DNA from 4 places in the Streptomyces sp. NPDC002574 genome. Region 1 is predicted to be linked to each of the others. Evidence: riboswitches for the same ligand, from Rfam matches in the RefSeq annotation. Region 1 holds a riboswitch; each other region holds the start of a gene.

Evidence for each region. Region 1 has a riboswitch for thiamine pyrophosphate ahead of thiC (phosphomethylpyrimidine synthase ThiC). Riboswitches for the same ligand answer to the same signal wherever they lie in the genome.
Region 2: linked by a shared signal. The riboswitch ahead of thiO (glycine oxidase ThiO) and the one ahead of thiC (phosphomethylpyrimidine synthase ThiC) in region 1 are both predicted to bind thiamine pyrophosphate.
Region 3: linked by a shared signal. The riboswitch ahead of ACFYXS_RS33905 (purine-cytosine permease family protein) and the one ahead of thiC (phosphomethylpyrimidine synthase ThiC) in region 1 are both predicted to bind thiamine pyrophosphate.
Region 4: linked by a shared signal. The riboswitch ahead of ACFYXS_RS09495 (thiamine ABC transporter substrate binding subunit) and the one ahead of thiC (phosphomethylpyrimidine synthase ThiC) in region 1 are both predicted to bind thiamine pyrophosphate.

Annotation. Positions count from the first base shown of each region.
Region 1 is NZ_JBIARB010000012.1:48,563-55,590, forward strand. Features, by position in the region: gene ACFYXS_RS27935 (SPFH domain-containing protein) at 1-1,105, opposite strand, end outside; gene ACFYXS_RS27940 (hypothetical protein) at 1,227-1,427, opposite strand; gene ACFYXS_RS27945 (YibE/F family protein) at 1,454-2,776, opposite strand; TPP riboswitch at 2,839-2,966, shown strand; gene thiC (phosphomethylpyrimidine synthase ThiC) at 2,958-4,703, shown strand; gene ACFYXS_RS27955 (hypothetical protein) at 4,803-5,663, opposite strand; gene ACFYXS_RS27960 (metallophosphoesterase) at 5,822-6,826, opposite strand.
Region 2 is NZ_JBIARB010000009.1:300,699-307,726, forward strand. Features, by position in the region: gene ACFYXS_RS23875 (phytoene desaturase family protein) at 1-237, shown strand, start outside; gene ACFYXS_RS23880 (hypothetical protein) at 234-1,259, opposite strand; gene metF (methylenetetrahydrofolate reductase [NAD(P)H]) at 1,316-2,233, opposite strand; gene thiE (thiamine phosphate synthase) at 2,357-3,022, opposite strand; gene ACFYXS_RS23895 (Rv2175c family DNA-binding protein) at 3,113-3,478, opposite strand; gene ACFYXS_RS23900 (NAD(P)/FAD-dependent oxidoreductase) at 3,579-4,790, opposite strand; TPP riboswitch at 4,872-4,984, shown strand; gene thiO (glycine oxidase ThiO) at 4,982-6,139, shown strand; gene thiS (sulfur carrier protein ThiS) at 6,145-6,345, shown strand; gene ACFYXS_RS23915 (thiazole synthase) at 6,351-7,028, shown strand, end outside.
Region 3 is NZ_JBIARB010000017.1:118,832-125,859, reverse strand. Features, by position in the region: gene ACFYXS_RS33920 (L-aspartate oxidase) at 1-335, shown strand, start outside; gene ACFYXS_RS33915 (SDR family oxidoreductase) at 444-1,190, shown strand; gene ACFYXS_RS33910 (YceI family protein) at 1,340-1,939, shown strand; TPP riboswitch at 2,068-2,161, shown strand; gene ACFYXS_RS33905 (purine-cytosine permease family protein) at 2,153-3,553, shown strand; gene thiM (hydroxyethylthiazole kinase) at 3,597-4,406, shown strand; gene thiE (thiamine phosphate synthase) at 4,403-5,068, shown strand; gene ACFYXS_RS33890 (cytochrome bc complex cytochrome b subunit) at 5,065-6,651, opposite strand; gene ACFYXS_RS33885 (sigma factor) at 6,902-7,028, shown strand, end outside.
Region 4 is NZ_JBIARB010000003.1:561,353-568,380, forward strand. Features, by position in the region: gene ACFYXS_RS09480 (MFS transporter) at 1-947, shown strand, start outside; gene ACFYXS_RS09485 (hypothetical protein) at 1,138-1,629, opposite strand; gene rlmN (23S rRNA (adenine(2503)-C(2))-methyltransferase RlmN) at 1,941-3,047, shown strand; TPP riboswitch at 3,117-3,221, shown strand; gene ACFYXS_RS09495 (thiamine ABC transporter substrate binding subunit) at 3,213-4,289, shown strand; gene ACFYXS_RS09500 (ABC transporter permease) at 4,349-5,980, shown strand; gene ACFYXS_RS09505 (ABC transporter ATP-binding protein) at 5,980-7,008, shown strand.

The DNA.
Region 1 (7,028 bases):
GCGTGGCCGCGGCCTCGGCCTCACCCGTGGCCCGGGTGGCCGCGGCGCTCGCCATACCGCTGAGCTTGGTCTGCTCCGCCTGCGCGGCGGCGGCCGACTTCACCCGGTTCGCCTCGGCGATCGCGGCCAGTTCGGTCTCCTTGGCCTTCGCCTCGGCCGCCGAGATCCGCGCGTCGCGCTCGGCCTCGGCCAGCGTCCGCTTCTCGTACGCGGAGGCGTCCGCCGGCTTGCGGACGTCCGCCTGGAGCTGCTGCTCGCGGCGCTGTGCCTCCAGTTCGGCGACCCGGGTCTCCTGCACCACGACCTCCTGCCGGGCCGCGGCGTCGGCGAGCGGGCCCGCCTGCTGCGCGGACGCGGTGGCCTTGTCCCGTTCGGCCATGTAACCGGCCTGGAGGATCTGGCTGTCCCGGGTGGCCTCCGCCATCCGGGCCGCGGCCTGCTGCTCGGCCTCGGTGGCCATCCGGTCCGCCTCCGCCTGCGCGATACGGGCGTCGCGGTGGACGGCGGCCGCGTGCGGGGCGGAGAGGTTCTTGATGTACCCGGTCGGGTCGACGATCTCGTGGATCTGCAGCGAGTCGATGATCAGGCCGAGCTTCTCCATCTCCGAGCCCGACGCCGCCCGGGTCTCGGCCGTCAGCCGCTCCCGGTCACGGATCATCTGCTCCACCGTCAACCCGCCCACGATGGACCGCAGATGACCGGCGAAGACGTTGTGCACACGCTCGGCCATGAACTTCTGCTGGTCCAGGAAACGCCGCGCGGCGTTGGCGATCGACACGAAGTCGTCGCCGACCTTGAAGATCACCACGCCGTGCACCTTGAGCGGGATGCCCTGCTGCGTGACGCAGTCCACGTTCAGTTCGGCCTCGTTGAGGTCGAGCGACAGCTTCCGCACCACCTGGACACCGGGCATCACCAGCGTTCCGCGACCGGTGACGACGCGGAATCCCATGCCCTCCCCGACACCGTCCGCACGGTGCTTGGAACCCGAGATGACCAGTGCCTCGTTCGGCTCGGCAACCCGCCACATGAGCCGGAACAGCACGATCAACACAATGAGAGCGACGAGCACCGCGCCCGCCGCGACGCCGATCACCATCGGCATACGCCCCCTTACGATTGGCCCCGATCGGGGCCGCGTACGGGAGTGTGCGCCTGCGCAAGACGCACCGGAAGATCCTGGCGCATCCTTGTCGCGTTCTTGATACGAACGCGCCCGACTCCCCTCAGCCGTACGCCGGTACGACGTACACGGTCCGCGGCGGCAGGTACTCGACGACCACCACGACCGTGCCCTTCGCGATGCGCTCCCCCGCGGTCGCCGGGTATGCGAGGAAGGCTTCCGCACCCCCGCGGACCTGCACGATCACCTCGCCGACCAGCTCCGGGCCGACCGTGCCGGTCACCCTCCCCTGAAGCCCGATCACCCTGCCCACCCCCGTACTCGCGGAACTCAGCGCGCCCGCCGCCGGCGGCGCCCGCCGCCCGTGGGGACAGTGTCCCTCCCCGAGCGGTCCGCCGACACCACCAGCGCGGCCAGCGCGGTCGTCAGCGGCACCGCCACCACCAGCCCGATGCTGCCGACCAGGGTCCGGACGATCTCCTCGGCGACCAGCTCGCTGCCGGCCACCGCCAGCACGCCGCGCTGCGCGATGGAGAAGAGCAGCAGCAGCGGGAGCGCGGCGCCCGCGTACGCCAGCACCAGGGTGTTGACCACCGAGGCGATGTGGTCCCGCCCGATGCGCATCGCCGCCCGGTACAACTTCCGCCGGCCGGCGCTCGGATCGGCCTCCCGCAGCTCCCACACGGCCGAGGTCTGGGTGACCGTCACGTCGTCCAGGACACCGAGCGAGCCGATGACGATGCCCGCCAGCAGCAGGCCGTGGATCTCGATGCCCGGGTAGAGGTCGTGGATCAGCCCGGTCTCGTCCGAGGTGTTGCCGCTGAGCACCGCCCAGTCGATGAACACCGAGCCCAGCAGCGCGATCAGCAGCAGCGAGCAGAGCGTGCCGAGGACGGCCACCGAGGTACGGGCGTTGAGGCCGTGGCACATGTAGAGCGCGATCAGCATGATGGCGCTGCCGCCGACGACCGCGACCAGCAGCGGATCACTGCCGTGCAGGATCGCCGGGAGGATGAACAGCGTCAGCACGGCGAAACTGATGATCAGCGCCACCAGCGCCAGGATCCCGCGCAGCCGCCCGACCAGGACCACCGCCGCCGCGAAGAGACCGGCGAGCAGCCACAGCGGCAGCGACCGGTCCACGTCGGCGACCGAGTACTGCAACTCCTTGGGCGCGGCGGGCGCGTAGGACAGGAGGACCTTCTGCCCCTCCGTGTAGTGCCGGGTCTGGCTCGGCTGCACGATCTCGGTGAAGGTACGGCCGGTGTCCTTGCCGGAGGTGACCCGGATGGTCGCCCGCTCGCAGATCGACGGGGCCGCCGACGGGGCGGGAGACGGCCCGCCGGACGGCGTCGCGCCGGGCCCGCCGGGGTTGTTCGGCTCGGCGTTGACGTCCGCGCACTTGACGTTCTCGACCCGCACCACCCGGCCCGACTGCGTCTGCTGGTCGAATCCGACGCCCGTCCGCTTGTGGGCCGGCACCCCGTTCGGCCAGAGCACCACGAGGCCGACCACCACCGCGGCGACGAACGGGATCAGGACCGCGGCGATGACCTTCCGCAGGTGCCGGGAGACCGGCGGCACGGGACCGTGGCCATGGCTGTGCCCGTGGCTGTGCCCGTGGGGCTGGGGTTGCGCATGAGGGGAGTCCACGCGCCGATCATCCCAAGGCCCCCTGGTGTGCGTCGGAGAAGACCCGCTAGCGTGGTCGCACCTTTGCACACCGCGGGAGCTCGGAGCACCGGGCTGAGAGGGCGCTGACCGGCCGAGGGCCACCAGCTGCGTCGACCGCTGAACCTGTTACCGGGTAATGCCGGCGTAGGGAGTGGGTCTCATGACCATGCGCGATGCGAACGCGCGCGACATCGGCTGGCACAAGGGCTATGTGACCGGGTCACGCCCGGACATCGAGGTCCCCGTCCGCCGGGTGCACCTCACCAACGGCCGGGACGTGACGCTGTACGACACGTCCGGACCGTACACCGACCCCACCGTCACCACCGACGTGCGCCGCGGCCTGGAGCCGCTGCGCGAGAACTGGATCGTCGCCCGCGGCGACACCGACGAGTACCCCGGCCGTCCCGTCCGCCCCGAGGACGACGGCATCAAGCACACCTCGCCCCGCGGCGGGCTGCGCAACCTGGACGCCGTTTTCCCCGGCCGTCCGCGCCTGCCCCGGCGCGGACGGGACGGGCGGGCGGTCACCCAGCTCGTGTACGCCCGACGCGGCGAGATCACCCCGGAGATGGAGTTCGTCGCGATCCGCGAGGACGTCGCCCCCGAGGTCGTCCGCGAGGAGATCGCGGCGGGCCGGGCGGTGCTGCCGGCGAACGTCAACCACCCGGAGACCGAGCCGATGATCATCGGCAAGCGGTTCCTGGTGAAGGTCAACGCCAACATCGGCAACTCCGCCGTCGCCTCCTCCATCGAGGAGGAGGTGGAGAAGATGACCTGGGCCACCCGCTGGGGCGCCGACACGGTGATGGACCTGTCCACCGGCCGCAACATCCACACCACCCGCGAGTGGGTGCTGCGCAACTCCCCCGTCCCCATCGGCACCGTGCCCCTCTACCAGGCCCTGGAGAAGGTCGACGGCAGGGCCGAGGAGCTGACCTGGGAGATCTACAAGGACACGGTCGTCGAGCAGGCCGAGCAGGGCGTCGACTACATGACCGTCCACGCGGGCGTCCTGCTGCGGTACGTGCCCCTGACCGCCCGCCGCAGGACCGGCATCGTCTCCCGCGGCGGCTCGATCATGGCGGCCTGGTGCCTGACGCACCACAAGGAGAGCTTCCTCTACGAGAACTTCGAGGAGCTCTGCGAGATCCTCGCCGCCTACGACGTCACGTACTCCCTCGGCGACGGTCTGCGTCCCGGCTCCATCGCCGACGCCAACGACGAGGCCCAGTTCGCGGAGCTGCGCACGCTCGGCGAACTCAACACCGTCGCGAAGCGGCACGGCGTGCAGACCATGATCGAGGGGCCGGGGCATGTCCCGATGCACAAGATCCGCGAGAACGTGGAACTCCAGCAGGAGATCTGCGAGGAGGCGCCGTTCTACACCCTCGGGCCGCTGACCACGGACATCGCGCCCGCCTACGACCACATCACCTCCGGCATCGGCGCCGCGATGATCGCCTGGTGGGGGACGGCGATGCTCTGCTACGTCACCCCCAAGGAGCACCTGGGCCTGCCCGACCGCGACGACGTCAAGACCGGCGTGATCACCTACAAGATCGCCGCCCACGCCGCCGACCTCGCCAAGGGCCATCCCGGCGCGCAGGACTGGGACGACGCCCTGTCCGACGCCCGCTTCGAGTTCCGCTGGGAGGACCAGTTCAACCTGGCCCTCGACCCGGACACGGCACGGGCCTTCCACGACGAGACGCTGCCGGCGGAGCCGGCGAAGACCGCGCACTTCTGCTCCATGTGCGGCCCGAAGTTCTGCTCGATGAAGATCTCCCAGGACATCAGGCGGCAGCACGGCGGCACGGCCGAGGAGATCGAGGCCGGCATGGCGGAGAAGTCGAGGGAGTTCGCCGCCTCGGGCAACCGGGTCTACCTGCCGCTGGCGGACTGAGCCCGCCCCGCACGGAAGCGAACGACACGGCCCCCGGTCCCGCGGCGACGCGGGGACGGGGGCCGTCCGCGGCCGGTGGACCGGGCCGTCGTGCGGCGGTCAGTTGGGGGCGTGGTCGGGGCCCCCGTAGTCCGGGCTGGAGAAGTCGGGGCTGGAGAAGTCGGGACTGGTGAACCGGTGCCCGGGTTCCGGGGAGGACTCGGGGCCGGGGCTGGTGAAGTCGGGGCGGGAGTAACCCAGGCGCGGCATGCGGTGGTTGCCGTCGCCGCCCTGGCGGTCCGGTGGGGGCGGCGGGGCGGAGCCGGCGGCCTTGGCCAGGGCCGCGTCCAGAAAGGGCTGGAGGCCGCGTTCCAGCAGGGCCCGGCGCCAGATCTCGCGCGCCGCGGCGATCTCGGGCGGTTCGTCGGGTGGGTGGTCGCCCTCGGCGGTGGGGTCGTTGCGCAGGGCCGTGAGGAGCAGGCCGATCATGCCGACGACGACGCCGCAGGCGGCGACCGCCGCGAAGAGCCAGCCGGCCTGACGCAACGGACCGGCGATGTCCGGCTCGGGGTGGCCGAGCGCCAGGGCGTAGCCCAGGACGAGGAAGATCACGGCGGCGGTGCCGGCGAGGACGGGTGTGAGGACGGCGACGATCGCGAACAGCCCGGCACCCGAGCCGTCGGCGACGCCCGGTGCGGCGGCGGCGTACCCGATGCCGGAGACGGCGGCGACCCGCTGCTCGCGGCGTTGCTCGGACAGCGCCTCACGGGCCTTGACGTAACTCTCGTACTCCGGGGCCGCGCAGGCGGAGATCGGCGCGGCGGCGCTGAGCGCCATGGTGCGCAACTGCTCGGTGTTGAGCGGGTTCCGGGCGTCCGCGAGGGCGGCCCGGGTGCCCTCCGAGTGCAGGGCCCTGTCGAGGACGCGCTCGAACTCCGGGCGGTCCTCGGCCAGCAGATGTGGAGCGCTGTTCATGTGCATCCCCCGATGCTCCGTCTCCGGTGCCGCCCCGAAGTCCGCGCTGGAGTTCCGGACCGGCTGGGCGGAAGCGGAGGAGAAGCTGCCTACGGATACCCCGATGGTAGAGCGCGGAGGTGACGGGGTGACAGAGTGTTTCCGGAAAATGGGGGTTTCGGGGGCTACAACGGCAGGCGTGCGACCAGGAGTTTGCCGTCCATGGTGACCCCGCCGTCCATGGCCACCGCGAGGTTGTCGGCGTAGACGTGCGGTCCCTCGATCACGGTGGTCCGGTCGGGGGAGTCCGGGGTGTTCTCCCCGCCGACCTCGCCGAGCAGGTACGGGATGGGGCTGTGGCCGTGCACGACGCGCCGGCCGCCGTAGGTGTCCAGCAGTTCCCGGGCCGCCTGCGCCCCGGCCTCGCCGCGGAAGGCGAAGCGCCGGGTGAACTTGCGGAACAGCTCCCAGCACTCGTCGGCGTCGCCGCGCTGCAGGATGCCGGTGACCGTGTCGTTCATGGCGTCGATGGTCTCGCCGTACTCCAGGTACGCCGTGGTGTCGGAGTGCAGCAGGAGGTGGCCGTCGGCGAGGGCGGCCGCGTCCAGCCGGGACATCCAGGCGATGTGGTGGTCCTCGAGCCGCTCCATGTCGCTGGTCTGGCCGCCGTTGAGGCGCCAGGCGGCCAGGAAGGTGGCGGTGCCGGCGGCGGAGTTCACCGGTGTGTCGCCGAAGCGGTGGGCGCCGTAGAGCAGCAGCTCGTGGTTGCCCATGAGGGCGCGGGTGTAGCCGCCGGCCGCGGCGGCCTCGGCGGACAACTGCATGACCAGGTCGATGACGCCGACGCCGTCCGGGCCGCGGTCGGTGAAGTCGCCGAGGAACCACAGGCGGGCGTTGCCGGCCGCCCAGTGCCCCTCGGCGTCGATCAGCCCGATCGCGTACAGGGCGTCGCAGAGCTCGCCGAGGTAGCCGTGGACGTCGCCGACCACGTAGAGCGGGCCGAGCGGCGGTTCGTCGGCGGCGCTGATGACCGGGAGGTCGCGCTGGGTGGGCGTGTACTCCTCGGGGAGCGGCGCCTCGTCGACGAGCGTGGGCTCGTAGCCGGACTGCGGGCCGGGAGGCGCCGGTGGCGCGCTCTGGGCCGCGGCCTCCGCACCCTGTGGATGCCCGCCGAACCCCGTGCCGAGCATGGGTCCCTGACCTGCCCCCTGAGTCATCGAACCCTCCACCGTCGCGCCGCCATCCGCCCATCATAGGAATGACGATGTCGCGGCGTGACACACCTGGTGATAGCGATTTCATCTGGTCCGGACAAAATCCCCCGGGGCGGGCCCATCGCGCCCCGGAGGATACGGCTCCGCATCGTTGGGTCCGGGTGCGCGCCGCCGTGCC
Region 2 (7,028 bases), on a different contig from region 1:
ACGGTGCACACCCCGGCCCACACCGAGCGCGAAACGGGGCTCCCGGGCGGCCGGCTCCCCCGCCCGGCCCTGGCCGGCGCCGACGGGGCGCACCTCCACCCGGGGAACCGCACCCCGGTCCCCGGCCTCCACCTCGTCGGAGGCTGGTCCCACCCCGGTGGCGGGCTCGCCCACACCGGCATGTCCGGAGCCGTCACCGCCGACCTGATCATGGGCGGCCCCGGCGGCAGCCGCTAGTTGTAGCGGTAGGGGTCGTACGGGTCGTACTGACCCTGACCCTGGCCCTGCTGCTGCTCGTGCGGCTGCTGCTGCTGTTGTTGCTGCTGCTGGTCGTAGGTGTTCTGCTGCTGCGGGATGTACGGCTGCTCGCCGCCCTGCTGCGGCACCCAGACACCGCCCGCGGGCGTGTCGTAGCCGTACCCCTGCTGCTGCGGGGCTCCGGCGCCCTGCTGCCCCTGCTGTCCCTGCTGGTAGGGGTCCTGGTAGCCGCCGTAGTTGCCGTACGCCTGCTGGGTCTCCCAGCCGCCGGTCTGCTGCGGCTGGCCGTAGGCGTCGTACGAGGCCGCGGCGGGCTGCTGCTGCGCCCCGTTGTTCCAGTCGCCGTAGCCCGTGGTGCCGTATCCCTCGTAGCCGCCGCTGGTGTACGGGTCAGGGGTGTAGCCGGGCTGCTGCCCGTCGAACATCGGGTACTCACCGCTGTCCTCGTGCATGGGCATGGGCTGGTAGACCTGCGTGGAGTCCATGCCGTGCGCCGCCGGCACCTGGCCGGCGCCCTGGGGGCCGGCGTAGGCGTCGTACGACTGCCCGACGCCCGCGCCCTCCGGCACGCCCGCGCCCTGCTCCTCGGCCGGACCCTGCGTCACGGACTCGGCACCGTAACCGTCGTAGCCCTCGGCGGCCTCGCCGCGCGCGCCCCGGCCGCGGCGTCCGCCGGCCCGCCGGGAAGCGGGCGCGGGCTCGGCCGGGTCGTCGTCGGAGTCGCCGTCGCCGAGGTCGTCGTCCTTGGGGGCGTTGAGGGCCCAGCCCTCGACGAAGCCCCGCCGATAGGAGAGCGTCACGAAGGTCTGACCGGTGCCGAAGGCGAGCGCGCCCAGCACGATCACGACGACGGACGGCAGGTAGACGCCGAGGACGACGCCCATGAATCCCGCGAAGGCGAGCAGCCGCCACCTGAGCCGGGCCTTGTACTGGAGCAGCACTTCGCCGAGCAGCCACAGCGCGACCACGCCGAAGGCGATGTAGAGCACTGTGTAGGCCATGAGAGCACTTCCTCACCGTTCACCGTCGTCGGCCCACCGGGGCGGCGGCTCCGCCCTCACGACCTCTGGTGCAGTCCCAGATTCTCGTAGATTTCCAACGACGCCGTGGAGTGATTAAGGGTAATGAAGTGCAGCCCGGGAATGTCCTCGGCCATCAGCCGCCGGCACATCTCCGTCGCGTACTCGACCCCGATCGCCCGCACCGCGGCCGGATCGTCCTTGACCGCGAGGATACGGTCCGCGAGCTCCGGCGGGAAAGGCGCGTTGCCGAGCTGGGCGAAGCGCTCGATCTGCCGCACGTTCGTGACCGGCATGATCTCCGGAATGATGGGCGTCTCGCAACCGCCCTTCCCGACCCGGTCACGCAGCCGCAGGTAGTCCTCGGCGTCGAAGAACATCTGGGTGATGGCGTAGTCGGCGCCCGCACGGCACTTCGCGATGAAGTGACGCGTATCACTCTCCCAGTCCGTCGAGCGCGGGTGCATCTCCGTGAAGGCCGCGACGCCGACGCAGAAGTCGCCCGACTCCTTGATGAGCCGGACGAGTTCGTAGGCGTAGTCCACTCCCTCGGGGTGCCGCTGCCACTCCCCCAGCGGGTCGCCGGGCGGGTCGCCGCGCAGCGCGAGCATGTTGCGGATCCCGGCGTCGGCGTACTGGCCGATGATGTTGCGCAGCTCCGCGACGGAGTGGTCGACCGCGGTCAGATGCGCCACGGGCGTGAGGGTGGTGTCGGAGGCGATGCGCTCGGTCGCCCGGACGGTGCCGGACCGCGAGGTGCCGCCCGCGCCGTACGTGACGGAGACGAAGGTGGGACCCACCGCCTCGATGCGGCGGATGGCGTCCCACAGCGTCCGCTCGCCCTTCTCGGTCCTCGGCGCCATGAACTCGAAGGAGTACGAGCGCTGCCCTGAGGCCAGCAGCTCACGAATGGTGACCGCGTGATCGGTCCTGGTGGAAGGGGTTCCGAGGGCCATGCGCCTCAGGCTAGCCGCGGGGGCCGGAGGGCCCCAACAGGACGCGGTGAAATGCTCACTCCCTGGACACGCCGGGCCCGGCCGACGGGACCTCCGCTGTCCGGGGCACCGCTCCGCGCGCGGTCAGACGGTGTAGGAGCGGACCCGCTTGGCGAGCTCCGCGGCGGCCGCGCCGGGGTCCTCGGCCTCGGTGACGGCCCGTACGACGACGATCCGCCGGGCACCGGCGTCCAGCACCTGCTCGGCGTTGTCCAGGTCGATGCCGCCGATCGCGAACCACGGCCGGTCCGTGCCGAGCCCCGCCGCGTACCGGACGAGGCCGAGCCCCGGCGCGGGACGGCCCGGCTTGGTGGGGGTCGGCCACACCGGCCCGGTGCAGAAGTAGTCCGCACCGGGCTCCACGGCGGCCGCGGCCGCCTCGGACTCGGAGTGGCACGACCGTCCGACGACCGGGGAGTCCGCGCCGGAACCGAGGATCGCCCGCGCGGCCGGCACCGGCAGGTCGCCCTGCCCGAGGTGCAGCACGTCGGCCCCGGCCGCGTGCGCCACGTCCGCGCGGTCGTTCACCGCGAGGAGCGCGCCGTGCCGCCGGCACGCGTCACCGAGGACCGCGAGGTACTCCAGCTCCTCGCGGGCCTCGATGCCCTTGTCGCGCAGCTGCACGATGTCCACCCCGGAGGCCAGCACGGCGTCCGCGAAGGCCGCGAACTCGGCGATGCCGCCCTGGCGCCGGCGGGCGTCGGTGCACAGGTAGAGCCGGGCGTCGTCGAGCCGCGCGCGGATGCTCATGCGGTGGGTCCCCCTCGGGTGCGGTACGTGCCGTACGAGCGGTGAAACGGTTGAGTGCGGTGAGCGCGGTGAGTGCGCTGGTCGGACGGCTCAGACGGCCAGCGCCTGGGCCCGGCGCTTCACCTCGGTCCCGCGGTTCTCGCACAGGGCCTGCACCGGGGTGCCGGGCAGGCTCTCGTCCGGGGTGAACAGCCACTCCAGGGCTTCCTCGTCGCTGAACCCGTCGTCCTTGAGCAGGTTGAGCGTGCCGGCGAGGCCCTTCACGATCTTCCCGTCGCCGATGAAGTCGGCGGGGACCATCAGCACCCTGTTCTCTCCGCGGCGCACCGCGATGAGCTGCCCTTCCTTGATCAGCTGGCGGACCCGGGTCACCTCCACGTCGAGTTGCTCGGCGATCTCGGGGACGTTGAGCCAGGAGGGTACGAGGGCATCAATCTTTGCGTCGATCTCGGTCACAGGACAAGCGTGCCATCCCGGACCCCTACCGCGGTACTCGTGGCGTCCACCAGGGGCATGCGGGGCGTTCCGCGGGGCCGGCCGCCCGGCCCCGCGGCCGTCAGACGACGGCGGCCCGGAGCTGCACGGCAGGGTCGGCCACCAGGGCCCGGTCGACACGGGCCTCCCGGGCGATGAGCTTGCGGGCCTGGGCGAGGTCGCGCGGACGGCCCACCGCGAACAGGGCGACCAGCACCCCGTCGCGCAGCCACAGCACGGACCAGGCGAGGCCGTCCGGGTCGCCCCGCAGCAGCATCTCGTCGGAGTCGACGTGGTGCCCCGCGTACTGGACGAAGCGGCCGAACTGCTCGGACCAGAAGTACGGGACGGGGTCGTAGACCTCGTCGCCGCCCAGGATGTTGGCGGCCGCTGTGCGGGGCCCCTGGACCGCGTTGTCCCAGTGGTGGATGAGCAGCCGCTGCCCGTACCGGGCGGAGGGGAAGGAGGCGCAGTCGCCGACGGCGTACACGTCGGGCACGGAGGTGCGCAGCCGGTCGTCGGCCAGGACCGACCGGTCCGGGCCGAGGTCGACCCCGGAGCCGGCCAGCCAGCCCGTCGCCGGCCGGGCGCCGATGCCGACGACGACGGCCTCCGCGTCGATCACGCTGCCGTCGGCGAGCCGCACGACGCCCGGCTCGACCGCGGCGACGGCGGCGCCCGTGCGCAGTTCGACGTCGGCCTCCGCGTACCAGCCGCGCATCCGGTCGGCGATCCGCTCGGGCAGCACGCCCGCGAGCGGGCGGTCGGCGGCCTCGACGACGGTCACGGCGCAGCCCGCGTGCCGGGCGGCGGTGGCGAACTCGGCGCCGATCCAGCCCGCGCCGACCACGACCACGGAGTTCCGCGCCTCCAGGACGGGCCGCAGCCGGGCGGCGTCGTCCAGGGTGCGCAGCACGTGCACGCCGGGCACGCCCTCGCTGCCGGGCAGCGTCAGCGGCTCGGCGCCGCTGGCCACGACGAGCTTGTCGTACTCCACCGGTCCCGCGTCGGTGAGCACTCGGCGCTCGTCCGGGCGCAGCGCGCTCGCGTGCCGGCCGAGCAGCAGCTGGACGCCGATGCCGCCGAAGTCCACGTCCAGCAGCGCGCCCGGGCCCTCGTCGGCGCCGAAGAGGACGCCTTTGGACAGCGGGGGCCGGTCGTACGGCGGATGGCGCTCCGCGCCGAGCAGCGTGATCGTGCCGCCCCAGCCCTGCTCGCGCAGGGACACGGCGGTCTGCACCCCGGCCATCCCGGCCCCGACGACGACGACTCGCTGCTCGCTGCTGCTGGTCACGCTGATCACCGTAACGCCGCGCGGCGCGCGGTCCGGTACCGGCGCCCTACTCGCCGTCAGTCGTGCGTACTAAAGTGGCGGTCGAAGCACTCGCGGGAGCCCGGCGCACCGGGCTGAGAGGGCGGCTGGCCGGCCGCCGACCGTACGAACCTGATCCGGGTCATGCCGGCGAAGGGAGGAGCGGTACACCGATGCACCGTCATGACGTGCCCGACACCGTCGTCATCGGTGGCGGGATCATCGGCCTGGTCACCGCCTGGCGGGCGGCCCAACGCGGGCTGCGCACGGTGGTCGCAGACCCCGATCCGGGCGGCGGCGCGGCCCTGGTGGCCGCCGGGATGCTGGCCCCCGTCACCGAGCTGCAGTACGGCGAGCGGGCCCTGCTCGACCTCAACCTCGCCGCGATCCGCCGCTATCCGGCGTTCACGGCCGAGCTGGAGGAGACCACGGGCCTGGACCTCGGCTACCGGACCTGCGGCACCCTCGCCGTGGCCCTGGACGCCGACGACCGCGCCGAGCTGCGCGAACTGCACGCGTTCCAGACCTCCTTGGGGCTGCGGGCAGAGTGGCTGAGCGGACGCGAGTGCCGCCGCCTGGAACCGATGCTCGCGCCCGGCGTCCGCGGCGGCCTGCGCGTCGACGGCGACCACCAGGTCGACCCGCGACGCCTGGTGGCGGCGCTGCTGCGGGCCTGCGAGCTGTCCGGGGTGGCCTTCCGCCGCACGGCGGTGGCCGCGGTGGACGTGGCCGGCGACCGGGCGCGCGGGGTCGTGCTCGACGACGGCAGCGTGCTGGCCGCGGGGCAGACCGTGCTGGCCGCCGGGAGCCGCAGCGGCCGGCTCGGCGGGCTGCCGGAGCGCCTTCTGCCGCCGGTACGCCCGGTGAAGGGCCAGGTCCTGCGGCTGCGGGTGCCCGCGGCGTACGCGCCCTTCCTGTCCCGCACGGTGCGCGCCGTGGTGCGCGGCGCGCATGTCTACCTGGTGCCGCGCGAGAACGGCGAGCTGGTCGTCGGTGCCACCAGCGAGGAGATGGGCTGGGACACCACCGTCACGGCCGGCGGCGTGTACGAGCTGCTGCGCGACGCCCACGAGCTGGTGCCGGGCATCACCGAACTACCGCTGGTGGAAACGGTCGCGGGGCTGCGCCCCGGCTCCCCGGACAACGCCCCGCTGCTGGGCCGCAGCGCGCTGGAGGGCCTGCTCATGGCCACCGGCCACCACCGCAACGGCGTGCTGCTCACCCCGCTGACCGGCGACGTGATGGCCGAGGTGCTGACCGGCGGAGAGCTGCCCGAGGTGGCCCGTCCCTTCTCCCCCGGCCGTTTCACCCCTCAGGAGCAGTACGCATGAACGCGATGACCGTCTCCGTCAACGGCGAGCCGCGCCAGGTGGCCCCTGGCCTCACTCTCGACCGGCTGGTCGCCGGGCTGACCACCGCCTCCTCCGGTGTCGCCGCCGCGCTCAACGAGACCGTGGTGCCCCGCGGGCAGTGGCCCGCCACCGCGCTGACCGACGGCGACCGCGTCGAGGTCCTGACCGCGGTGCAGGGAGGCTGACCCGCATGGCCGACGACCCGCTGACCATCGCCGGCACGGCGTTCGGCTCCCGTCTGATCATGGGGACCGGCGGCGCGCCGAGCCTGGAGGTGCTGGAGCAGGCGCTGCTCGCCTCCGGAACCGAGCTCACCACGGTCGCCATGCGGCGGCTCGATCCCACGGTCAAGGGCTCCGTGCTGTCGGTGCTGTCCCGCCACGGCGTCCGCGTCCTGCCCAACACCGCGGGCTGCCGGACGGCGGGCGAGGCCGTCCTCACCGCCCGGCTGGCCCGGGAGGCACTGGGCACGGACTGGGTGAAGCTGGAGGTGATCGCGGACGAGCACACCCTGCTGCCCGACCCGGTCGAGCTCCTGGACGCGGCCGAGGTCCTGGTCGACGACGGCTTCACGGTGCTGCCGTACACCAACGACGACCCGGTGCTGGCCCGTCGGCTGGAGGACCTCGGCTGCGCCGCGGTCATGCCGCTGGGATCGCCCATCGGCTCCGGGCTCGGCATCCGCAACCCGCACAACTTCGAGCTGATCGTGGAGCGCGCCTCCGTGCCGGTGATCCTGGACGCCGGGGCGGGCACGGCCTCCGACGCGGCCTTCGCGATGGAGCTGGGCTGCGCCGCCGTGATGCTCGCCTCCGCGGTCACCCGGGCGCGGGAGCCGGTGCTCATGGCCGGCGCCATGCGCCATGCC
Region 3 (7,028 bases), on a different contig from region 1:
TGCGCACCGGGCTGGAGGAACTCTCGGCCGTCGAGAAGCGGATGGAGAACGTCGGTGTCCACCCCGACATCGCCGGCTTCCAGGACCTCGCCCACGCCTTCGACCTCAAGGGCGCGGCCCTGGCGGCGCGGGCCACGCTCGAATCGGCGCTCGAACGCCGTGAGACCCGTGGCTGCCACAACCGCAGCGACTACCCGGACCAGGATCCCGCGCTGCAGGTGAATCTCGTCTGGTCCCCGACGACGGGGATCACCCACGAGAGCATCCCGGCCATTCCCGAGGCGATCGCCTCCCTGATGGAGGACGTCCCGACCGAGGGAAAGCTCGCCGAGTGACGCCCCGGCCCGCGCGCGTTCCCGCGCGGGCCCGCCGGACCCCTGTCACACACGGGGTCACCGCCCGGTCTGTCCTTGTACGTACAGAATTCAGTGAAAGGATCCCTCATGAAGGTCGTAGTCATCGGCGGTACCGGGCTCATCGGCTCGAAGCTGGTCGGCAAGCTGCAGGAGCACGGCCACGAGGCGGTCGTGGCCGCGCCCAGCACCGGCGTGGACACCCTGACGGGCACGGGCCTGGCCGAGGTCCTGCAGGGTGCCTCGGTGGTGGTCGACGTGTCCAACTCGCCCTCGTTCGAGGACGAGCCCGTCATGCACTTCTTCCGCACCTCCACCTCCAACCTCCTCCAGGAGGAGGCGAAGGCCGGCGTCGGGCACCACGTGGCCCTCTCCGTGGTCGGCACCGACCGGCTCCAGGAGAGCGGGTACTTCCGCGCCAAGCAGGTCCAGGAAGAGCTGATCAGCGGATCCGGGATTCCGTACTCCATCGTCCACGCCACGCAGTTCTTCGAGTTCATGAAGGGCATCGCGGACGCGGCCACCGAGGGCGACACCGTACGTCTGGCACCCGTCAAGATCCGGCCCATCCACTCCGACGACGTGGCCGCGGCCGTCGGCCGCGCCGCGGTCGGCACGCCGGTCAACGGCGTGGTCGAGGTCGCCGGGCCCGACGAGTTCCAGCTCGACGAGGTCATCCGCAAGGGACTCGCCGCCCGGAACGACCCCCGCACGGTCGTCACGGACCCGCACGCCCGGTACTTCGGGGCCGAACTGAAGGAGACCACGCTCGTGCCGGGCCCCGACGCCCAGTTCGCCGGGACCCGGCTGGCCGACTGGCAGGCGCGGCAGCAGTGACGTCCGCGGGTGGCCCCTGCCCGTCGGGGGGCAGGGGCCACCGGCATGTTGGGGGACGTGGGTGCGTCCCGCCGCAACCGAACGCCGCTACCGGCCGCTGCGGGCGGTACGTCGACCGAGCGTCCTCGGCACGAAGGAGCCGGCTCGCGATGCCCAGGACTTTCATGGAGACCGCCCTGACGGGCGACGGCCCCCGTGACGCACTGACCGGCGTCTACCTCCTCGACCCCTTGAAGACCACGATCGGCTTCTCCGTCCGGCGCGCGATGGTCGCGCACGTGCGCGGGAGGTTCACCGACCTGGAGGGGCTCCTGCAGCTCGACGGACGCCGTCCCACCCGGTCCAGGGCGTTCCTGACCGTCCGGACCGGCAGCCTGCGCACGGGTCTGCCCGAGCGGGACGCCCGCCTGACCGGACCCGGCTACCTCGACACGGCGACGTTCCCCCTCATGGGCTTTCGTTCCACCGGCATCGTCCACATCGGTGAGGACCGGTTCCGCATGTCCGGCAGCCTGCGGATCAAGGACGTCGACCTGCCCCTGCACATCGACCTCGCGTCGGGCAGGGTCCGCCGGGACTCCTACGGCACGTACCGCGTGGGCTTCAAGGGCACGGCCGTCCTGCGGCGTTCCGACTGGGGACTCAATTGGAACACGCCACCCAGCGCGCGGGACGTCCTGGTCGGCGACACGGTGAAGCTGGTGTTCGACATCTCGGCGGTGCGGCCCGGGCAGCCGGACCTCCCCTGACGAGGAGCACCGCCGCCCGGCACGCCGCGGACATTCGACGGCATTTGACCGTGTTGCCCGCCGGCCCGGTTGCTGTCATGCCCTCCCGTCGACGCGCTGAGCAGAGCGATCGGGTTAGTCTGTCCGTCGTACCGGACACGGGGTGCCCCATCGAGGGCTGAGATCACACCCGTCGAACCTGAACCAGTTCGTACTGGCGGAGGGATGTCTTTCATGCCTTGGACGCATGTATCCGGCGGGCTGCCCGCCGACGGCCGGCAGACCGTCTTCGACGGGCGCATGCCGGCGGCCCCCGGCGATCTCCGCATCGAAGCGCACGGCATCCAACCGGTCCCCGAGAGCAACCGCTACGGCGGCCCGGGGCGGCTGTTCACCGTGTGGTTCGCCCCCAACCTCACCATGACCGGCGTCTTCACCGGCACCATCGGCATCGCGCTCGGCCTGGACTTCGCCACCGCGCTCGCGGCCGTCGTCCTCGGCACCGTCATCGGCGCGATACCGACCGCCTACCTGGGCACCTGGGGAAGCCGGACCGGCGCGGGGCAGCTGCCGCTGGCCCGGCTCGCCTTCGGCCGCGCGGTCGCGCTGCCGGGCGTCCTGCAATGGCTGTCGTCGGTCGCCTGGGACGCGCTGATCGGGCTGTTCGGCGGGGACGCGCTGGCCCGGCTGTGCGGCGTGCCCTTCTGGCTCGGTGTCCTGATCATGATGCTCGCCCAGGGCGCTCTCGGCGTCCTCGGCTACGAGGCCATCCACCGGCTCCAGATCGTCATGACCTTCGTGCTCGCCGCCGCGTTCGCGCTGATCGCCTGGAAGTTGCTCGACGGCGTCCACCCCGCGACCACCGGCTCCGCCCACGGCGCCGACCGGGGCGGGGCGTTCGTCCTGACCAGCACCATCGCGCTGAGCCTGTCCCTGTCCTGGGCCCCCTACGCCAGCGACTTCAGCCGCTACCTGCCACGGGCCACCTCGCGCTCGCGCATGTTCTGGTTCACCCTGACCGGCCTGGTGGTGTCCTTCGTGGCCGTCCAGGTGCTCGGACTGTGGGGCGCGTCCGTCCTCACCGACCAGACCGCCGCGGGTGTGGCGGACCTGCTCGGCGGCGGGCCGCTGGGGGCGTTCGGACTGCTCGCCGTGGCCCTGGCGGCGCTGTGCAGCAATGCCATGAACGACTACAGCGGATCCCTGGCCCTGCAGACCGCGGGAGTGCGCGTCCCGCGCCCGGTGGCGGCCGCGTTCGCCGCCGCCCTCGGCTTCCCCCTGGTGCTGTGGATGCACGCCGCCGACACCACGGCCCGCTTCCAGAACGTGCTGCTGTTCGTCGGTTACTGGATTCCCGGCTTCGTGGCGATCGTCGTCGTGGACTGGCTGGCGCGGGCACGGGCCCGCGGAGGTGCCGCGATCGACCTCGCCGCGGAGACCGGCCGGCCCCAGCCCGGCCTGCCCGCCGTGCTCGCGTTCGCCGCCGCCTTCGCCGCGGCCGTGCCGTTCATGGACACCAGCCTCTACGTGGGGCCGGTGGCGTCCACCCTGCACGGCGCGGACCTCTCGTACTACGTGGCGTTCCTCGTGGCACTCGCGGTGTACGCCCCGCTGCGGCTGCGCCGGCGGCCCTGAGCACCGCGCCCGGACACCGTCCACATCCGAAGGAGCGACACCGATGCCCCCGACATCCGCCGACCACACCGCCTTCGCCGCGCAGGCGCTCGCACGCGTACGGGCCGACTCCCCGCTGGTGCAGTGCCTGACCAACGCGGTGGTCACCGGGTTCACCGCCAACGTCCTGCTGGCGCTGGGCGCCGCACCCGCCATGGTCGACATCCCGGAGGAGGCCGGCCCGTTCGCCCGGATCGCCTCGGGCGTCCTGGTCAATCTCGGCACCCCGCACGCCGAGCAGCGCACCGCCATGGTCGAGGCCGCGCGGGCGGCCGCCTCCGCCGGCACGCCGTGGGTGCTCGACCCCGTGGCCGTCGGCGCACTGCCGGTGCGCACCGCGCTGGCGCACGAGCTCCTGGAACTGCGCCCGGCGATCGTCCGGGGCAACGCCTCGGAGATCATCGCGCTCGCGGGAGCCGGTGACGGCGGCCGCGGAGTGGACTCCTCCCACGGTGTCGAGGCCGCGCAGGAGACGGCGCACCGGCTGGCGCGGGAGACCGGCGGCGTGGTCGCCGTCTCCGGGCCCGTGGACTTCCTCACCGACGGGGAGCGCACGGCCCGCGTCGCCAACGGCGACATTCTGCTGACCCGGGTGACGGGCGGGGGCTGCGCGCTGGGCGCCGTGATGGCCGCCTTCGCGGCGGTGGACGAGGACCGGTTCGCCTCGACGGTGGCGGCCGTCACCGTCTACACGGTCGCCGCCGAGCTGGCCGCGAAGTCGTCCTCCGGGCCCGGCAGCTTCGCCGTGGCGTTCCTGGACGCGCTCGCCGCGGTGCGGGAGTCCGACCTCGCCGAGCGGGCGGCCGTGTCGTGACGCAGGCACCGGTCGATCTGTCGGTCTACCTGGTCACGGACGCGGCCCAGTGCCGGGCCCGGGGCCGCGGCGTGGCCGAGACCGTCGTCGCGGCGGTGGCGGGGGGCGTCACCGCGGTGCAGATCCGTGAGAAGCACACCGACGGCGGGGATTTCCTGCGCACGGTCGCGGCGGTGGCCGCCGTCCTCCCCGAACGCGTGGCGCTGATCGTCAACGACCGGGTGGACGTGTTCCTGGCCGCTCGCTCCGCCGGCGTGCGCGTGACGGGCGTCCACGTCGGCCAGTCGGACCTGCCTGCGGCCGCCGTCCGTGAACTGATCGGGCAGGACGCGGTGCTGGGCCTCAGCGCCGCCACCCCCGGCGAACTGCGTGCGGCCGCCGAGGACCCGGCGGGCGTCCACCACGTCGGCATCGGCGCGCTGCACGCGACCCGGACCAAGCAGGACGCCCCGCCCTCGCTCGGCCATGACGGCTTCGCCCGTCTCGTCCGGCTCAGCGCGCTGCCCGCCGTGGCCATCGGCGGCGTCACCCCGGCCGACCTGCCGCTGCTGCGGGAGGCCGGGGCGGCCGGGGCGGCCGTCGTGTCCGGCATCTGCGCCGCCGAGGACCCCCGCGCCTCGGCACGCGCGTACGCCCTCGCCTGGGGCCGGTCGCCCGTCTAGTCGGCGATCTCCTCGTGCTCGCGCACGACGGGCTTGGGGATCTGCGTGCCCTCGCCGTACAGGCCCTCGCTGAGCCTGGCCCGCAACCGCTGGGTGCGGTCCGTCCTGTCGACGCCGATCGGCAGGTACTGCTCGTGCTCCGTCAGGGCGCGGAGCCGTTCCGGGCTGAGGGCCTGGTGGACCTCGACGTACTCGCCGTTCGGCATGCGCTTGATGACACCGGTCTCGCGACCGTGCAGCACCTTGTCGCGGTCGCGGAGTTGGAGGCCGAGCGCCCAGCGCTTGGTGACCGCGAAGACGACGAGCGGCATGACGAACAGCCCGATGCGGACGGCCCAGGTCACCGCGTTGACCGAGACGTGGAAGCGGGTCGCGATCACGTCGTTGGCCGCGCCGAGCAGCGCCACGGCGTAGACGCTGATCCACGCCGCGCCCAGTGCCGTGCGCACCGGACGGTTCCGTGGCCGGTCCAGGAGGTGGTGGTCCCGGTCGTCGTCGGTGACCCAGGCCTCGATGAAGGGATAGGCGCCCATCACCAGGAAGAGGCCGACGCCCACCCCCAGCGGGATCAGGTTGTCGAGGGCGAGGGTGTGTCCCCACAGGACGACCTCCCAGCCCGGCATGACCCGCAGGAGCCCGTCGGCCACGCCCATGTACCAGTCGGGCTGCGATCCCGCCGTGACCTGGTCGGGGCGGTAGGGACCGTACAGCCACACGGGGTTGATCTGCGCGATCGAGGCGATGATCAGGATGACCCCGGTGACCAGGGAGAAGTACCCGGCCGCCCGCACGGCGTACGACCGCAGGGGGATGCCGACGACGTTCCTCTCCGTACGCCCGGGTCCCGGGTACTGCGCGCGATTGTGACGGAACGTCAGGTAGACGAGGCCGGCGAACAGCGCCGTCATCAGCGCGGGGAGGACCACGACGTGGATCGTGTTGAAGCGCGAGACCAGGTCGTTCCCGGGGAACTCGCCGCCGAAGAGGAACATCGACAGGTACGTGCCGACGATCGGTACCGACAGGATGGTGCCGTTGACGACCATGAGCCCGGTTCCGGAGAGCAGGTCGTCCGGGAGGTCGTATCCGGTCAGTCCCTCGAACATGCCGAGCACCAGCAGCAGGAATCCGAGCACCCAGCTGAGCTCCCGCGGTTTGCGGAACGCGCCGGTGAAGAACATCCGCATCATGTGGGCGAGCAGGCTGGCGACGAAGATCAGCGCCGCCCAGTGGTGGGCCTGCCGGATCAGCAGTCCGCCGCGGACGTCGAAGGAGATGTGCAGGGTCGAGTTGAACGCCTCCGACACCGTCTGCCCCCGCAACGGCGCGTAGCTCCCGTGGTATTGGACCTGCTCCATCGACGGGTGGAAGTAGAACGTCAGGTACACGCCCGTGAGGACGAGCACGAGGAAGCTGTAGAGGGATATCTCCCCCAGCATGAAGGACCAGTGGTCCGGGAACACCCTGCGTCTGCTGTCCCGGACCGGGCCGCTGATCCCCAGCCGCCCGCGGGCCCAGGCGGCGAAAATGTTCCCCCTGGGATCTCGTCCCGACTGTCCGTCCGGCCGACTGCCGCTGTCCATTGTCGCACCACCATCTTCCGAGACGCTGACTTCACCCCTAGGACCGAAAAAACGGTGCAGATGTGACATCAGCAGGTGGGAGCGGGCGGACGAGCGGCGTGTCACAAGATCCATGCCTGCCCGGTCTCATGTCCAGAGCCGAAGAGTGCGAGCAAGTGCGCCGTTGACTTGTGAGCAGACCTCCTGCACTTCGACGAGGTCGAGCCTGCGGCCGCACTGTGTGGTGCCGTTGCTCGAGGGAGGATGCGGTATGGACTACGCCGGTGACGCGGTGTCGATCGCGGAGCTGCTCGACGAGCGCCGGCAGCTGCTCGACGTCGCCTGCCGGATGGTGGGCAGCGGCGCCGAGGCGGAGGGCGTCGTCGACGAGACCTACC
Region 4 (7,028 bases), on a different contig from region 1:
GCCTGTCGCTGAGCCCGGCGAGCGTGGCCATGGTGGAGTTCAGCGCCCCGGGCAAGGAAGCGCGTGCCGGATCGGTCGGCACGGCCGTCTCCGCGTCCGGTATCGCGCTGGCGATGCTGGTCGGCGGGGCACTGACCCAGTACGCCCCCTTCCCGCTGCACTTGAACTTCTTCGTCCTCGCCGCCGTGATCGCCGTCGTCGTCTGCTTCGTCGCCGGCATACCGCAGCACTCCGCGAACGGGTCCAGCATCCGGTGGCGCGTGCGCGCGATCGCGATCCCCCGCGGCAACCGGGGAGTCTTCGCCGCCGGCGCTGTCGCGTTCGCGTCGTCCTTCCTCCTCGGTGCCATCGTGCTGCCGCTCGGCGCGAAGATCGCCCACCAGTTGGCGGGTTCGACCAACGCCCTGGTCACCGGCGCGCTGCTGTCGGTGTTCGCGGCGTTCATCGCGGTCAGCGCCCTGCTGGCCCGGCGTCTGGGGCCGTGGACCCTGGTGACGGTCGGCGCGGTGGTCTCGGTCGCCGCTGTGTGGCTCTTCGTCGTCACCAGCGCCACCCACTCGATGGCGGTCTTCTTCCTCGCGTCCGCGTGCGCGGGCGCGGCTTACGCCTTCGACTTCGCCGGCGGGCTGACCGTCCTCAACACCTACGCCGCGCCGCGCGACCGCGCGAGCATGGTGTCCGGCGGCTACCTCGTCGGCTACCTCGCCCAAGGTGTCGGCGCGCCCGTGCTGGGCTGGGTCGTCACCGCGCACGGACTGCCGGCGGGCCTGCTCACCGGCGCCGCGAGCTTCAGCGCCTTCTTCGCCGCGGCGCTCCTCTTGGGCCTGGTCATGCTGTCGCGCACGCGGCGTCCCGGATCCCGTAAGACCGGTGGTGCCGTGGCCCGTTCGGCCCCGGCCGCGCAGCGCGCGGCGGACGGCGTCCCCGAAATCCTCGACCGTACGTGAGCATGCCGTGCCCCGGCGCCATGACGACGTCGGCGACCGTTGACCGATCTCCGTGACGGCGTCGAGGATGCACGGGTGATGACCATCGCGGGCCAGACAGAGCCCGGTCCGGGCCCGTTCCTGCTCATCTGGAGCTCGTCATTGGCGGCATCATCGGCTCGCCGCTCTCCTTTTTCATGATCGTGGGCGGTTAGGACTCGTCACGCGATCGCTCCCCCTCGCTCCTGAGGGGGCGCTTTTCCCGGAGTCGGAGTCCGGCTGTCCGCTGGAGTTCCGCCAATCGCCTGTCCTGGCGGCGGCCTGCGGCCAGGTCGCTGAGCGCGTACGCCGTGCACGTGACCCCTTCGACCGTATGGAACCGCGCGCCCCAACTCCCGTGCGTGAGCGCGCTGACACGGGTCCACGGAAGACGCTGCGTTCCCCAGGGGTTGACCATGGTGATCATGTCAGCGGTGAGTTCCCACCGCACTCGGAGCAGGTTCCACCACGAGAACAGCCCGGCGCCGACGGCGATCGCCGTGATCAGGGCCGCGGATGACACGTGCTCGGCATCCCGGTGGATGGCAACGGAGAGCCGGCGAACCACTGCCGCCACCGCGGGGATGACGGTCAGTGCGTAGCCCAGGACGAGACCCTGTGCATCGACGTACCAGACGCCGACTTTGCCGTCCTGCTCAGGCATCGCTCTCCCCTCCCGCCGGCTGATGCCGTGGCGTGCGTTCCGCGCATACTGCGGAGCGCAGAACCAGCTACTCGTGTCCCGACCCCTTCGCCGGCTGCCGATTTTTCGACGTGGAGCCGCCTGTTCCGCGAGTCCGCGTCGCGGGCGAGGTGCGACGGGGCCAGTGGTCGAAGTCTGCCGAGTGATCGCCACCGGGGCCGTCCCGGAGCCGTGCGGGATCGCGCGGCGATGACGGAGGACGCCTGAGAGTGACGGGAGCCTCACCCGGCCGAACGGGGAGGCCCCAAACGATCTGCGACACTGGATGGACCATGCCTGTACCCGGAGAACTCACCTTCGTCGCGCCGCGCGCCGCCAAGAAGCCGCCGCGGCACCTTGCCGACCTCACGCCCGACGAGCGGCGGGAGGTGGTCGCGGAGCTGGGGGAGAAGCCGTTCCGGGCCAAGCAGCTGTCGCAGCACTATTTCGCGCGGTACACGGACGACCCGGCCGCGTGGACGGACATTCCGGCGGCGGCGCGCGGGAAGCTGGCGGAGGGGCTGCTGCCGGACCTGATGTCGGTCGTGCGGCACAGCAGCACGGACAACGACACGACGCGCAAGACGCTGTGGCGGCTGTTCGACGGGACGCTGGTCGAGTCGGTGCTGATGCGCTACCCGGACCGCGTGACGATGTGCATCAGCTCCCAGGCGGGCTGCGGCATGAACTGCCCGTTCTGCGCGACCGGGCAGGCCGGGCTGGACCGGAACCTGTCCACCGGCGAGATCGTGCACCAGATCGTGGCGGGCATGCGGGCGCTGCGCGACGGGGAGATCCCGGGCGGGCCGGCGCGGCTGTCGAACATCGTCTTCATGGGCATGGGCGAGCCGCTGGCGAACTACAAGCGGGTGGTGGGCGCCATCCGCCGGCTGACCGACCCCGAGCCGGACGGCCTGGGGCTGTCGCAGCGGGGCATCACCGTCTCCACGGTCGGCCTGGTGCCGGCGATGCTGCGGTTCGCGGACGAGGGCTTCAAGTGCCGTCTCGCGGTGTCGCTGCACGCGCCCGACGACGAGCTCCGCGACACCCTGGTGCCGGTGAACACGCGCTGGAAGGTGCGTGAGGTGCTGGACGCCGCGTGGCACTACGCGGACGTGTCCGGGCGCCGGGTCTCGATCGAGTACGCGCTGATCCGGGACATCAACGACCAGGCCTGGCGCGCCGATCTGCTGGGCCGGCTGCTCAAGGGCAAGCGCGTGCACGTCAACCTGATCCCGCTCAACCCGACGCCGGGTTCGAAGTGGACGGCGTCGCGGCCCGAGGACGAGCGGGCGTTCGTCGCGGCGCTGGAGGCGCACGGCGTGCCGGTGACCGTGCGGGACACCCGGGGCCAGGAGATCGACGGGGCCTGCGGGCAGTTGGCGGCTTCCGAGCGCTGAGAGGCGCTTGCTAGGGTGACGGTCGATTGCGGCGGTTTGCCGTGAACGGCCGTGAACGGTCGACAAAAGAACATCCGACAGGGGAGCGCACACAGCGCTGAGAGTGCGGCACGGCCGCAGACCCTCGAACCTGATCCGGGTCATACCGGCGTAGGGAGTCACTTGATGAGCACCATCCGGCGTGCCGCCGGCACCGCCCTCGTTGTCGCGCTCGGCGCCGCGTCCCTCGCGGCCTGTGGCGGAGGCGAGGATTCCGCCGCCGGTGGCGGTTCCAAGACCGTCACTCTGGTCAGCCACGATTCCTTCGCCGCCTCGAAGGCCGTGCTGAAGGCCTTCACCCAGCAGACCGGATACACGGTGAAGGTCCTGCGCGGCGGCGACGCGGGCGCGGCCGTCAACCAGGCCGTCCTCTCCAAGGGCAATCCGCAGGGCGACGTCTTCTTCGGCGTGGACAACACCCTGCTCTCCCGCGCCCTGGACAACGGCCTGTTCACGCCGTACGAGGCGAAGGACCTGGACAAGGTCCCCGCCGCCCTCCAACTCGACGCCGCCGAGCACCGCGTCACGCCCATCGACTTCGGCGACGTGTGCGTCAACTACGACCGCGCCTGGTTCGCCGCGCACAAGGTGCCCGTCCCGCAGACCTTCGACGACCTGGTCAAGCCGGCGTACAAGGACCTGCTGGTCACGGAGAACGCCGCGACCTCCTCCCCGGGCCTGGCCTTCCTGCTGGCGACCACCGCGAAGTACGGGGACGAGGGCTGGCAGGACTACTGGACCAAGCTGAAGGCCAACGGCGTCCAGGTCGTCGACGGCTGGGAGCAGGCCTACTACGACGACTTCTCCGGCGCCGGCGGCGGCAAGGGCGACAAGCCGCTGGTCGTGTCGTACGCGTCCAGCCCGCCCGCCGAGGTGCTCGCACTCAAGGAGCAGCCCGAGGAGGGCCCGACGGGCGTGGCCACGGCCACCTGCTTCCGGCAGATCGAGTTCGCCGGGCTGCTGGACGGCGCGAAGAACACCGAGGGCGGAAAGGCGCTGGTCGACTTCCTGCTGAGCCGCACCTTCCAGGAGGACATGCCGCTCACCATGTTCGTCAACCCCGCCCGGGACGACGCGAAGCTGCCCGAGGTCTTCACCAAGTACGCGCCGGTGATCAGCGATTCCGCGACCGTCGAGCCGAAGAGGATCGCCGCGAACCGTGAGCAGTGGGTCAAGACGTGGTCCTCGCTCGTGCTGAAGTAACCGGAGCGCCCCGGAAGAAGGCGGCGGCCCTGCGGCCGCACGCCGTGCGACTCGGCCTGATGGCCCTGCCGGCCGCCTTCTTCGCGGTGTTCTTCGGTTATCCGGTCGCCGCCATCGTCACCCGCGGGCTCCACGAGGGCGGCCGGTGGCGGCTGGGGCGGTTCGCGGACGTGCTGGGCGACCCCGACATCCTGCACGTGCTGTGGTTCACCTGCTGGCAGGCGGCCGCCTCGACCGTGCTCACCCTGGCGATCGCCCTGCCGGGCGCCTATGCGTTCGCGCGCTTCGACTTCCCCGGGCGGCACCTGCTGCGGGCGGTGCTGACCGTGCCCTTCGTGCTGCCGACGGTGGTCGTCGGCTCGGCGTTCCTCGCGCTGCTGGGCCGGGGCGGACTGCTGGACGAGCTGTGGGGGGTGCGCCTGGACACCACGGTGTGGGCGATCCTGCTGGCGCACGTCTTCTTCAACTACGCCGTGGTGGTACGGACCGTGGGCGGCCTGTGGTCGCAGCTCGACCCACGGCAGGAGGAGGCCGCGCGGGTACTGGGCGCCGGGCGGTTCTCGGCGTGGCGGCGCGTGACGCTGCCGGCGCTCGCGCCGGCCGTGGCGGCGGCCGCGGTCATGGTGTTCCTCTTCACCTTCACCTCCTTCGGTGTCGTGCAGATCCTCGGCGGGCCCACCTACTCCACCCTGGAGGTGGAGATCTACCGGGAGACCGCCCAACTGCTGGACCTGCCGACGGCCGCCGTGCTGACGATCGTCCAGTTCGCCGCCGTCGCCGGCATCCTGGCCGTGCACGCCCGGACCGTTCGCCGCCGCGAGAGCGCGCTGCGGCTGGTCGACCCGGCCGGAACGGCAAGGCGGCCGCGCGGCACGGGCGAGTGGGCGCTGCTGGCCGGGACGCTCGGGCCGGCCGCGCTGCTGATCCTGGTGCCGCTCGGCGTGCTGGTGGAGCGGTCGCTGGACGGCCCCGACGGCTACGGCCTGGACTTCTACCGCGCGCTCGGCTCGGCGGGCGCGGGTGGCGGCACCTTCGGGGTCGCGCCGGTGAGCGCGGTGTGGAACTCACTGGAGTACGCCGCCGCGGCCACCGCGATCGCCCTGGTCGTCGGCGGTCTGGCGGCGGCCGCGCTCACCCGGCGCGCCGGTCGGCTCGTCCGCGGCTTCGACGCGCTGCTGATGCTGCCGCTGGGCACCTCGGCCGTCACCATCGGCTTCGGCTTCCTGATCACCCTCGACGAACCCCCGCTGGACCTGCGGTCCTCGTGGATCCTCGTACCGCTCGCCCAGGCGCTGGTCGGCGTGCCCTTCGTGGTGCGCACCGTTCTGCCGGTGCTGCGTGCCGTGGACGAGCGGCTGCGCGAGGCGGCCGCGGTGCTCGGCGCGTCGCCGCTGCGCGCGTGGCGCGAGGTGGACCTGCCACTCGTGCGGCGGTCCCTGCTGGTGGCGGCGGGCTTCGCCTTCGCCGTCTCGCTGGGCGAGTTCGGGGCGACGGTCTTCATCGCGCGGCCCGACAACCCCACGCTGCCGGTCGCGGTGGCCCGGCTGCTGGGCCGGGCGGGCGAGCTCAACCACGGGCAGGCGATGGCGCTGAGCACCGTGCTCATGCTGGTGTGCGCGGGCGCGCTGCTGGCGCTGGAACGTATCCGCATGCACGGCGTCCACAGCGACGACGGTTCGGGGGAGTTCTGATGGCCCTGCTGCGACTGGACGGCGCGACCGTGCGCTTCGGCGGACGGGCCGCCCTGGACGCCGTGGACCTGGACGTGGCCGAGCACGAGACCGTGTGCGTGCTCGGGCCCAGCGGCGGTGGCAAGTCCACGATGCTGCGGGCCGTGGCCGGTCTGCAGCCGCTGGATGCCGGGCGCGTCCTGCTCGGCGGACGGGACCAGACGGGCGTGCCGGTGCACCGGCGCGGGGTGGGCCTGATGTTCCAGGACCACCAGCTCTTCCCGCAGCACGACGTCGCGGGCAACGTCGGTTTCGGCCTGCGCGTGCGCGGCACGGAACGAGGTGAACGCGAGCGCGCGGTGGGGGAGTTGCTGGAGCTGGTCGGACTCCCCGGCGCGCAGCGGCGTGCCGTGGCGTCCCTGTCCGGCGGTGAGCAGCAGCGGGTCGCGCTGGCCCGCGCGCTCGCGCCCGAGCCGCGACTGCTCATGCTGGACGAGCCGCTCGGGCAGCTCGACCGCGGGCTGCGCGAACGTCTCGTGGTCGAACTGCGGGAACTCTTCCGCCGGCTGGGCACGACCGTGCTCGCCGTCACCCACGACCAGGGCGAGGCCTTCGCGCTCGCCGACCGCGTCGTCGTCATGCGCGACGGGCGCGTCGAACAGGCCGGCACGCCGCTGGAGGTGTGGCGCCGGCCCGCGTCGGAGTTCGTGGCCCGCTTCCTCGGGTTCGGCAACGTGCCGGCCGTGACCGTCATCGGCGACGCCGCCGACACCCCCTGGGGCAAGATCCCCGTACCGCCCGGGTCGCCGCAGGGGCCCGGCCGGCTCCTGGTGCGTCCCGCCGGGGTGCGGCTCGTGCCCGCGGAACAGGGACTGCCCTGCACGGTGGTCGCCCGCACCTTCCGCGGCGACCAGGTCACCCTCCTGCTGGAGCCCGCCGGTGGGCCGCGCCTGGAGGCCGCGTGCGCCCTGCGCGACGCGCCCGCCGAAGGGGAGACGGTCGGCGTCGCCTTCGGCGCCGACGAGATCGTCGTGCTCGGGGACTCCTGAGGCCGGTGCACCGGACGAGC